Linked DNA regions of Variovorax paradoxus B4. The protein of the gene in region 2 interacts with the protein of the main gene of each other region in a pairwise test. Links are inferred from orthologs where the notes say so. Each region holds a gene or a part of one and is shown on either strand. Other genes may lie near its edges.

Region 1 (5,497 bases), 1.7 Mb from region 2 along the record:
CGGTTGATGCGCTCGATGATGTTGCGCTCGACGGCCTTTTCCATGCCCGAGTAGGCATGCACCACGTACCAACGCAGATCAGGGTTGGCGGCGGGAGCCAGCACGGAGGTGCTTTCTTCCTCCGGCGTGCCCGGCGTGGTGTCAACTGCGTTCACTGGATCAGCGGTCATTTATTTTCTCCAGCCCAGAATGAGGTCGAAAAACACCCATTCGAGCGTCTTGTCGGTGAGCCAGAGGAAAACGGACATGACTGCCACGAAGGCAAACACGTAAGCCGTCATCTGCATTGCTTCCTTGCGGGTCGGCCAGACGACCTTCTTGACCTCGCGCCACGAATCGCGGCCGAAGGCCCACAACTGGCGGCCATTCTCCGAGCTGCCGAAGGCGCCCACGGCCGCGGCCAGGCCGACCAGCAGCGCAGCCCATTGCACCAGCGAGCCCTGGCGCGCCAGCAGATAGAACGCCACGATGGCGCCCACTGCCAGCACCACCGACGCGGCCAATTTGGCCTTGTCGGCACCCGTGCTCACGGTTTCGATTTGAGAAGTGGCCATGTTTGGCTGATTTCCTGTGGCCTTTCGGCCTTCAATTCAATGCGCCTTCTTGAGACGCCGAAGCCCATCGGGTCACGATGGGCTTTTTTAGCCTCCCATCGGGTCAACGACGGGCTTCTTTCGGAGGCGCCACCTAGGTGGCAGGGGCAGTAGGAATCGAACCTACAACCTTCGGTTTTGGAGACCGACGCTCTGCCAATTGAGCTATACCCCTCCGGTACTCTTTGCTCGACTTAGATGTCGAGGATCTTTGCCACGACGCCCGAACCCACGGTGCGGCCGCCTTCGCGGATGGCGAAGCGCAGGCCTTCTTCCATCGCGATCGGGTTGATCAGCTTCACGGTGATGCTGACGTTGTCGCCGGGCATGACCATTTCCTTGTCCTTGGGCAGCTCGATCGCGCCGGTCACGTCCGTCGTGCGGAAGTAGAACTGCGGACGGTAGTTGTTGAAGAACGGCGTGTGACGCCCGCCTTCGTCCTTGGACAGCACGTACACCTCGGCGGTGAAGTGCGTGTGCGGCTTGATCGAGCCGGGCTTGCACAGCACCTGGCCGCGCTCGACTTCTTCGCGCTTGGTGCCGCGCAGCAGCACGCCGACGTTGTCGCCAGCCTGGCCCTGGTCCAGCAGCTTGCGGAACATTTCCACGCCGGTGCAGGTGGTCTTGACGGTCGGACGGATACCGACGATCTCGATTTCCTCGCCAACCTTGATCACGCCACGCTCGACAGCACCGGTCACCACGGTGCCGCGGCCGGAGATCGAGAACACGTCTTCCACGGGCATCAGGAAGGTGCCGTCCACGGCGCGCTCGGGCGTCGGGATGTAGGTGTCCAGGGCGTCGGCCAGCTTCATGATGGCCTGCTCGCCCAGCGGGCCCTTGTCGCCTTCGAGGGCGAGCTTGGCCGAGCCGTGGATGATGGGGGTGTCGTCGCCCGGGAACTCGTACTTGTCGAGCAGTTCGCGCACCTCCATTTCGACGAGCTCGAGCAGTTCGGCGTCGTCCACCATGTCGCACTTGTTCAGGAACACGATGATGTAGCCCACACCCACCTGGCGCGCCAGCAGGATGTGCTCGCGGGTCTGGGGCATGGGGCCGTCGGCGGCCGAGCACACAAGGATGGCGCCGTCCATCTGGGCGGCACCGGTGATCATGTTCTTGACGTAGTCGGCGTGGCCGGGGCAGTCGACGTGGGCGTAGTGGCGGTTGGCCGTTTCGTACTCGACGTGGGCGGTGTTGATGGTGATGCCGCGGGCCTTTTCTTCGGGCGCCGCGTCGATCTGGTCGTAGGCCTTGGCTTCGCCGCCGAACTTGGCCGACAGAACGGTGGCAATCGCCGCCGTCAGCGTGGTCTTGCCGTGGTCAACGTGACCGATCGTGCCCACGTTCACGTGCGGCTTGGTGCGGGTGAATTTACCTTTTGCCATTTTTCGACTCCGAAAAAAACGATTTCAACGCATGCAGATGGGTTGCAAACCTGCAGTTGCAACCCCCTAGAAACTGGTGCCCTTTGCGGGAATCGGACCCGCGACCTCTCCCTTACCAAGGGAGTGCTCTACCACTGAGCCAAAAGGGCTTTGTCTAACCAATCGCTTCCGGCGTCGAACCGGGTCTCTGGAGCGGGAGACGGGAATCGAACCCGCGTCATCAGCTTGGAAGGCTGGGGTTCTACCATTGAACTACTCCCGCATCGGGGGCACTTCAAGGCACCCAAAGCGCTAGATCCAATCGCTCTTAGAAACCAAATTCATCGCTGGTGGAGAGGGCTGGATTCGAACCAGCGTACTCGTAAGAGGGCAGATTTACAGTCTGCTGCCATTAACCACTCGGCCACCTCTCCGGCGAACCTCGAAATATAGCACGGTTTTGTGACTACGCAGAACCCCAGCACCAAGAAGAAGCGTGAGAACTGCACGAGGCGTGAACTGCAGGGATTATCCGCGAATTCACTCGCCCGCCCGGCGCGCCTCCCGCCACGCACGCGCTTCGCCAAAATGTCCGCAGCCGATGAAGGGCGCGGGCGGACGCAACGCAGAAAGCGGCGACGGATGATTGGACATCAGCACCTTATGGCGCCCAATATCGATCAACGCACGCTTACTTTGGGCATGCGAGCCCCAGAGCATAAAAACAACAGGTTTCTCGCCGTCCGATACATGGCGGATGACCGCATCGGTCAGCACCTCCCAGCCGCGGCCCGAATGGCTGGCCGGCTGCCCCTCCTCGACCGTGAGGCAGGTGTTGAGCAGCAGCACGCCGTGGGTCGCCCACTTCACCAGGCTGCCGCCCGGATTCGGGAACGGCGGCGGCGGCGCGCCAAGGTCGCGCTGGAGTTCCTTGAAGATGTTGCGCAGCGACGGCGGCAGCGCCACGCCGGGCGCCACCGAGAACGCGAGCCCCTCGGCCTGGCCACGCCCGTGGTACGGGTCCTGCCCCAGGATGACGACGCGCACGTCTTCGGGCGGCGTCAGTTCCAGTGCCCGCAGCGGCTGCGGCGGGAAGATGACTGCGCCCGCATCAAGGCGCTCGCGCAGGAAGCTGCGCAGCTTCTGCCCCACGATGCCGGCAAAGAAGTCGTCCACCAGCGGCTGCCAGCCTGGCGCAACGGGCCAGTCGGCGGGATCGCTGCTCGCCAGCTGATCGGGCCGGTTCATTTGAACAATGCAGCGAGCGCCTCGCCGGGTTCCTTGGCACGCATGAAGGCCTCGCCAACCAGGAAGGCGTGGACGCCGGCCGCGCGCAGCGTGGCCACGTCCTCACGCGTGGCAATGCCCGATTCGGTGACGGCCAGCCGGTCGGCCGGCAAGCGGGGCAGCAGGTCGATGGTGGCCTGGATCGACACCTCGAAATTGCGCAGGTTGCGGTTGTTCACGCCGATGAGCGGCGTCTTGAGCTTGAGCGCGCGCTCGAGCTCGGCCGCGTCGTGCACTTCGACCAGCACCGCCATGCCCAGCCCGCGTGCAATGGCCTCGTAGTCCTTCATCTGCGCGTCGTCGAGGCAAGCGGCAATCAACAGGATGGCATCGGCGCCCATCGCACGCGATTCGTACACCTGATAGGCGTCGACGATGAAATCCTTGCGCAGCACCGGCAGGTCGCACGAGGCGCGGGCCTGCTTGAGGTAATCGACGCCGCCCTGGAAGAACTGCTTGTCGGTCAGCACCGAAAGGCAGGCCGCGCTGATCTCGCCGTCGCCTTCGGCATAGCTCTGCGCGATGTCGGCCGGAATGAAGTCTTCGCGCAGCACGCCCTTGCTCGGGCTGGCTTTCTTCACTTCGGCGATCACGGCCGCATGGCCGGCGGCGATCCTGGCGCGCAGGGCGCCTTCGAAATCGCGCGTCAGCACGCGGCTTTCCGCGTCGAAGCGCACGGCTTCCAGCGGGCTTCTTTTTTGCGCTGCAGCAATTTCCTGCCGCTTGACGGCAATGATCTTGTCGAGGATGTCGGACATTTTTCTGCGTTCCTGCCTGTTTTATCGCTTCACGCTGCCGTGGAGGCCTTGACCAGTTCGGCCAGCTTGGCCCGCGCTGCGCCCGATGCGACGGCTTCGCGCGCGCGCTCGACGCCTGCGGCCACCGAGTCGACCACGTTGGCCGCATACAGCGCCGCACCGGCGTTCAGCAGCACGATGTCGAGGGCCGGACCGGCCTGGTTGTCGAGCACCCCCAGCAGCATCGCCTTCGATTGCTCCGGCGTTTCCACGCGCAGCGCGCGGTTGCTCGACATCGCAAAGCCGAAATCCTCGGGGTGCAGTTCGTACTCGCGGATCTCGCCGTCCTTCAGTTCGCCCACCATGGTGGCGGCGCCGAGCGAAATCTCGTCCATGCCGTCACGCCCGTAGACCACCATCGCGTGCTCGGCGCCGAGCCGCTGCAATGCGCGCACCTGGATGCCCACGAGATCGGGGTGGAACACGCCCATCAGGATGTTCGGCGCGCCGGCCGGATTGGTCAGCGGCCCGAGGATGTTGAAGATCGTCTTGATGCCGAGCTCCTTGCGCACCGGCGCCACGTTCTTCATGGCCGGATGGTGGTTCGGCGCAAACATGAAGCCGATGCCCACCTCCTCGATGGAACGCGCGATCTGCTCCGGCTGCAAATTGATGTTGACGCCCAGCGACTCCAGCACGTCGGCGCTGCCCGACTTGCTCGACACGCTGCGCCCGCCGTGCTTGCTGACCTTGGCGCCCGCCGCGGCCGCGACGAACATCGAGCAGGTCGAGATGTTGAAGGTGTGCGATCCGTCGCCGCCGGTGCCGACGATGTCGACGAGGTGCGTGGTGTCCTTCACCGGCACCTTGGTCGCCACCTCGCGCATCACCTGCGCGGCCGCGGTGATCTCGCCGATGGTTTCCTTCTTGACGCGCAGGCCGGTGATCAGCGCCGCCATCATCACGGGCGAGCACTCGCCGCTCATGATGAGCCGCACGATGTGCAGCATCTCGTCGTGGAACACCTCGCGGTGCTCGATGGTGCGCTGGAGCGCTTCCTGGGGGGTGATCATGGTGAGTCTCCTCGGTGTTTTCAGGGACCGACGCGGCCGGCCGGCGCGTCCGTGAATGCAAGCTTGAGGCCGAAGCCGATGAACAGGACGCCTGCCGCGCGGTCGAGCCAGTGCATGCCCTTCTGCACGGCGCTCTTGCGCGCCATCCAGCCCGCGAATGCGGCCCATCCCACGATGACCGGAATGGAGTTCAGGTTGAACAGCACGCCCAGCAGCACGAAATACAGGCCCTTGTTGTCGGCGCCCGGCGCGATGAACTGCGGCACGAAGGCCAGGAAGAACAAGGCGACCTTGGGGTTCAGCACATTGGTCCAGAAGCCGCCGAAAAAGATGTCCTTGAGCCCGCGCTCGCCGGACGCGGCGGCAGCTTCCTGCAGATCGGCCGGCGGCCCGGCGCGCGAGAACACCATGCGCACGCCAAGGTACAGCAGGTAGGCCGC
Region 2 (5,434 bases):
CGACACGGAGGCCCCGACCTGATCGAACACCGACTGGGGCAGCCAGAACAGCACGGCCGCGCCGACCAGAAGCAGCCCCACGACCGTCAACACTGCGCGCGACGGAAGGCCGCTGGAGCGCCCGCCGTTCCAGCGCGGCGTTCCGGAAACGATATTGCTCTTGAGCGTGCGATCGGCCAGTGCCAGCGCCGCGCGCTGCGCGCCCGGCAGCTTCGCGAGCACCGGCGCGGGATCGATGCGCAGGGCGCGGCAGACGCTGCTGGCCAGGGCCCGGGCAAAGACCGGATCGGGCAGCGAGGCGATGTCGTCCGCCTCGAGCGCAATGAGCTTCTGCGGCGGCACCTTGAGGGCCGCGGCCACCATTTCGATGTGCAACCCGTGCGCCTCGCGCGCTTCGCGCAGCATGTCGCCGGCCGTCTTGTGCGTGATGTCGCCTTCCTCGAGCGGCAGTACCGCGGAAGTGCCGAACTCCGAAACCCGTTCAGTCATTGAAATTCCCGCGCTCGTACGCTATTGCCTCCCGGGACTGCGGAAAGCGCCGCTGCAGCTGCCCTCCCAACTGCGCCACTGCTTCGCGGTTGTTGAGCCGTCGTTCGATCTTGATGCCGAGCCAGAGCGTCTCGGCGCTGGCCGAAGGGCTGTTGTTGACGCGGCGGATGTAGAACTGCGCACGCGACCACTCTTCGCGCTGCACCAGCAGCGAAGCCAGGTTGAATCCGACCACCGGATTTCCGGCGTCGATCTCGTAGGCCTTCATGAGGCTGCGCTCCGCCTCGGCACGCTGGCCCGCCCTGAGCTGGCAGACGCCCTGGGTCATGAGCGTCTTGGCACGGTCGGTGTAGCTCGGCACCGCCAGTGCCTCGGTGAACTGCTGGGCCGCATCGCCATAGCGGTTCTGCTGGCACAGCAGCCAGCCGTAGTTGTGCCGCACGTTGGGATCGCGCGGATTGATGGCAATGGCGCGGCGGAAGCTGTCTTCTGCCATCCCGGCATCCTCGAGCCGCATGTAGACCAGGCCGCGCAGGTTGTAGGCGTCCGCGTAGTTGGGGTCGGCAACCAGCGCCTGCTTGATCTCGTCGAGCGCGACGGTGGTCTGGCCGTGCTCGAAGTAGCCGGCGGCGAGCTCCATGCGCAGGCGCGCGCGGCGTTGCCGGCTGCTTTCGTCGGATTCGGTCACCATCTCGGCGCCCTTGCCCGAGCTGGTGTCGGCCAGGCTGGTGGTGGTGGTTCGGGTGTTGACGCAGCCCGCGAGCAGAAACGCCACGGCGACGCCGGCAAAGCCTGCAGCCATCAGCCGCTGCGCGCTCGCGGTCGTCATCGGAAAGGCCATCCTCATTAGGTCAATGCTCCTGGGGGGCGGTCTTGCGAACCGGATGCAAAACAACGGTGCGCTCCGAGCCACGGCGCTGGGCCATGCGTTCCGCCGCGCGGGTGCGGTCCTTGACGTCGCCGGCCAGCTGTCCGCAGGCCGCATCGATGTCGTCACCGCGCGTCTTGCGCACGGTGGTCACGAGACCGGCCTCGCTCAGCGTCTTGGCAAAGGCCAGCACCCGCGGCTGCGGCGAGCGCAGAAGGCCCGAAGCCGGAAACGGATTGAACGGAATCAGGTTGAACTTGCACGAGATGTTGTGGCTGCGCACGAGTTCCACCAGTTGACGCGCATGCTCGGGCTGGTCGTTGACGCCGTCGAGCATGCAGTATTCGAACGTGATGAAGTCGCGCGGCGCGTGCGCCAGGTAGCGCTTGCAGGCCTCGAGCAGTTCGGCAATCGGATACTTGCGATTGAGCGGCACGAGATCGTCGCGCAGCGCATCGTTGGGCGCATGAAGCGACACGGCCATGGCCACCGGGCAGTCGGCGCCCAGGCGATCGATCATCGGCACGACGCCGGAGGTCGACACGGTCACCCGGCGGCGCGACAGGCCGTAGGCGTTGTCGTCGAGCATGGTGCGCAGCGCGGGCACCAGCGCCGTGTAGTTCTGCAGCGGCTCGCCCATGCCCATCATCACCACGTTGGAGATGACGCGATCGTCGCGTTTCAGGTGCTTGCGCAGGAAGTGCTCGGCAAACCACAGCTGGGCGACGATTTCGCCCGTGCTCAGGTTGCGGCTGAAGCCCTGGTGCCCCGTGGAGCAGAAGCGGCAACCCACCGCACAGCCGGCTTGAGACGACACGCACAGCGTGCCGCGGTCGTCTTCGGGAATGAATACGGCTTCGACGGCATTGCCGTCGCCGACGTCGAACAGCCACTTGATCGTGCCGTCCTTGGATTCGTGCTGCGTGATGACCGGCAGGGCCTCGACGCGAGCGGTGGTGGCGAGCTTTTCGCGCAGCGACTTGGCCAGATCGGTCATCTGGGCAAAGTCGCTGGCGCCACGCTGGTGGATCCAGCGGAACAGCTGCGTGGCGCGGAATCGCTTCTCGCCGAGCTTTTCGCAGAACGCAGCCAGCCCCTCGAGATCGAATTCGAGCAGGTTGGCCGTGGTCATGAAATCAGCTGGCGTACGGCTTCAGCGCGCGTAGACGTTGAGGCCGGCGAAGAAGAACGCCACTTCGTTGGCGGCGGTTTCGGGAGCGTCCGAACCGTGCACGGCGTTGGCGTCGATGCTGTCGGCGAAGTCGGCGCGGATGGTGCCGGGGGCCGCCTTCTTGGGGTCCGTGGCACCCATCAGGTCGCGGTTCTTGGCGATGGCGTTCTCGCCTTCGAGCACTTGCACGAACACGGGGCCGGAGATCATGAAATCGACCAGGTCCTTGAAGAACGGACGTTCCTTGTGGACCGCGTAGAACTGCTCGGCTTCGTTGCGCGACAGATGCACCAGCTTGGCGGCAACGATCTTGAGGCCGGCAGCTTCGAAGCGGGAAACGATCTTGCCGATGACGTTCTTGGCGACGGCGTCGGGCTTGATGATGGAAAGGGTACGTTCGATAGCCATTGAAGTGCTTCCTGAGCTTTGATTTTGAAGTGATTTGTCACAACTGCAACGAATATGTTGCATCGTAAGTCGACAAAGCCTCTGATTTTAACCGGCGCAGCCTCCGGGTTTGGTGAAAACCCCGAGAAAGGCTGCGCTGGAGAACTGGCTTTCAGCGCCCGCGGCGCCGATTTCCGCCGGGGCCGCCCTGCCCGCCAAAGCCGCCACCCGCCGGACCGCCGCCGCGGCGCCCCGGCCCCTGGCGCTGCTCCTTGCGCTGACGGGAAAAGCTGTCGGCACCGATGTAGCCGAGCGAGGTCTTCATCGGATCGGGCTGGTTCGCGCCGCTCGGCGGCCGCTCCTCGCCCTGGCGGTTGCCCCGGTTGTTGTTATTGCCACGACGCCCTTGCGGCGGCAGGCCTGCATTGCCGCCGGCGCCCCGGTTGCCACGACCCCCGCGCTCGCCGCGCGGCGGACGGCCTTCGCCCAGCGGATTCGGAATGGGCGCCTCGCGGCCATCGTCGCGTGGATCGCGCAGGTCGCGCGGCTGCTGCTGTCCGCCGCCGGCGTTGCGATTGCCGCGCCGCTTCTTGTTGCGTCCGTTGCGCCCGCCGCCGGCGCCGCCTTCCTGGCCCGGCCCTCGTTGCTGCTGCTGCGGACGCGGCGCACCGCCGCCCGAGGCCTGGAACAGCGCGTTGATGTCGCGCTCGTCGAGTTCCATCCAGGCGCCGCGCTTCAGCCCGCGCGGCAGCACCATGGCGCCGTAGCGGATGCGGATCAGCCGGCTGACCGCATGGCCCACCGATTCGAACAGGCGCCGCACTTCGCGGTTGCGGCCCTCGGAGATGGTGACGCGGTACCAGTGGTTGGATCCCTCGCCGCCACCCTCCTCGATGGTGCCGAACTGGGCCATGCCATCGTCGAGGCGAACGCCTTCGAGCAGCTTCTTCTTTTCCTCGGCATTGAGCGCGCCCAGCACGCGCACGGCGTACTCGCGCTCCAGGCCGAAGCGCGGGTGCATCAGCTGGTTGGCCAGGTCGCCGGAGCTGCTGAACAGCAGCAGGCCTTCGGTGTTCAGGTCGAGCCGTCCGACCGATTGCCACTTGCCCTGCTGCAGGCGCGGCAGCTTGCGGAAGACCGTCGGGCGGTTCTGCGGATCGTCGTGCGTCACGACCTCGCCCACGGGCTTGTGGTAGGCGATGACACGCGGCGGAGGCGGCGCGATGCGGTAGCGGATCGGCTTGCCGTTGATCTTGACCTGGTCGCCGTACTGGATGCGCTGGCCGATGTGGGCCGGCTCGTTGTTGACCGAGATGCGGCCCTGGAGAATGAGCGCTTCCATTTCGAGCCGCGAGCCGAGGCCCGCCTGGGCCAGCACCTTGTGCAGCTTGGGCGAGTCGGCCTCCGGCAGCAGCACGCGCTTGAGCGGCGGGACTTCAGGGCTCTCTTCGTCGGCGTCGAACTGGCCCGAGATCACGTCCGCGAACCGGATCGGCTCGGGCGGCGGTGCGTTGCGCTGCTCGCGCTCGGCGGCACGGCGTGCGCGGTCGAGGTCGTCCTCTTCCTCGTCGGGCTCTTCTTCCTCTTCTTCGTCGTCGTAGGAGGGCGCACGGGCGTCCTCTTCGACTCGATCCTCCACGCGGCGCTCCGGGGGTTCGACGGGTGCGGCCGGCGCGGCGGCCTTGCCGGGCTCGTCAGCTATTGGCGCGGCCGCAGGCGCCGCATCGGCCACCTGAGCCTGAGCCACGGGGTCGGAAGTTCCATTTGCCGCAGGCGCTGCTGCGGGCTCGCCCTCCCCGGTCGCCGGTTCCACGGCTTTCTTCCTGCGTGGGGCGCGCGGCTTCTTGGGAGCCTCACCCTCGCCGGCGGCTGCAGCGGGCGCGCCCGCTTCGGCGTCCGCAGACTGGCCGGACACTGCCGCTTTCGCCTTTTTTTTCTTGGATTCGGGCTGGGCCGGCACGATGGCCGCGTCGTCGATGTCGGAGGGGCTCATGAGGTTTTTCCGGGAGGAACAGCGTGGGGATCGGTCTCGTCAGTCGACGGGGCTTCGGTTTCGAACTCGACGGGACGCTCGGCTTCCGTGGAGGCCGGGATGTCCGCGGGCTCTTCGGGAGAGACCGCATCCTCGGCGAATTGCGCAGCGGCGGCCTCGACGGCAGCCAGGGCGGGAGCTGCGTCTGCTTCGGAGTCCGACATGGCCGAAGCATCGGCGTCGGACTCGTTCGGAATGTCCATGGGCAGGCCGGGCTGGTTGCCCGAGGCCTGATCGAGCGCGTCGACCAGCGCCGCCTGCTGGGCCGGCGTTTCGATCAGCGGCAGCTGGTCGAGCGAAGCCAGCCCGAGGTCGTCGAGGAACTGCCGCGTGGTGGCGTACAGCGCCGGCCGGCCGACGGTTTCGCGGTGGCCGATCACTTCGACCCAGCCGCGGTCCTCGAGCTGCTTGAGGATGAGGGAGTTGATGGTGACGCCGCGGATGTCTTCCATGTCGCCGCGCGTGACCGGCTGGCGGTAGGCAATGA

The links. The genes of interacting proteins can lie anywhere in the genome.
Region 1: the proteins of ndk (region 2) and VAPA_RS03620 interact in binary tests that used the Escherichia coli proteins (3 or more experiments, as listed by UniProt). The link is inferred for Variovorax paradoxus B4 from one-to-one orthologs.

Annotation. Positions count from the first base shown.
Region 1 is NC_022247.1:795,989-801,485, reverse strand. The notes cover bases 1,355-4,292. They hold VAPA_RS03620 (uracil-DNA glycosylase), read right to left. Parts: upstream 3,209-4,292; coding sequence 2,501-3,208; downstream 1,355-2,500. Other genes in these bases: trpD (anthranilate phosphoribosyltransferase), read right to left, coding at 4,035-4,292; trpC (indole-3-glycerol phosphate synthase TrpC), read right to left, coding at 3,205-4,005; tuf (elongation factor Tu), read right to left, coding at 1,355-1,981. Also shown: transcription termination/antitermination protein NusG, read right to left, coding at 1-170; preprotein translocase subunit SecE, read right to left, coding at 171-554; more of tuf, read right to left, coding at 788-1,354; more of trpD, read right to left, coding at 4,293-5,057; VAPA_RS03605 (LysE family translocator), read right to left, coding at 5,078-5,497. UniProt on the Escherichia coli protein: Excises uracil residues from the DNA which can arise as a result of misincorporation of dUMP residues by DNA polymerase or due to deamination of cytosine.
Region 2 is NC_022247.1:2,522,581-2,528,014, reverse strand. What follows is about bases 1,224-4,098. They hold ndk (nucleoside-diphosphate kinase), read right to left. Parts: upstream 2,937-4,098; coding sequence 2,511-2,936; downstream 1,224-2,510. Other genes in these bases: VAPA_RS11630 (pseudouridine synthase), read right to left, coding at 3,088-4,098; rlmN (dual-specificity RNA methyltransferase RlmN), read right to left, coding at 1,341-2,489; pilW (type IV pilus biogenesis/stability protein PilW), read right to left, coding at 1,224-1,336. Also shown: VAPA_RS11650 (helix-turn-helix domain-containing protein), read right to left, coding at 1-489; more of pilW, read right to left, coding at 482-1,223; more of VAPA_RS11630, read right to left, coding at 4,099-4,908; SMC-Scp complex subunit ScpB, read right to left, coding at 4,905-5,434. UniProt on the Escherichia coli protein: Major role in the synthesis of nucleoside triphosphates other than ATP. The ATP gamma phosphate is transferred to the NDP beta phosphate via a ping-pong mechanism, using a phosphorylated active-site intermediate.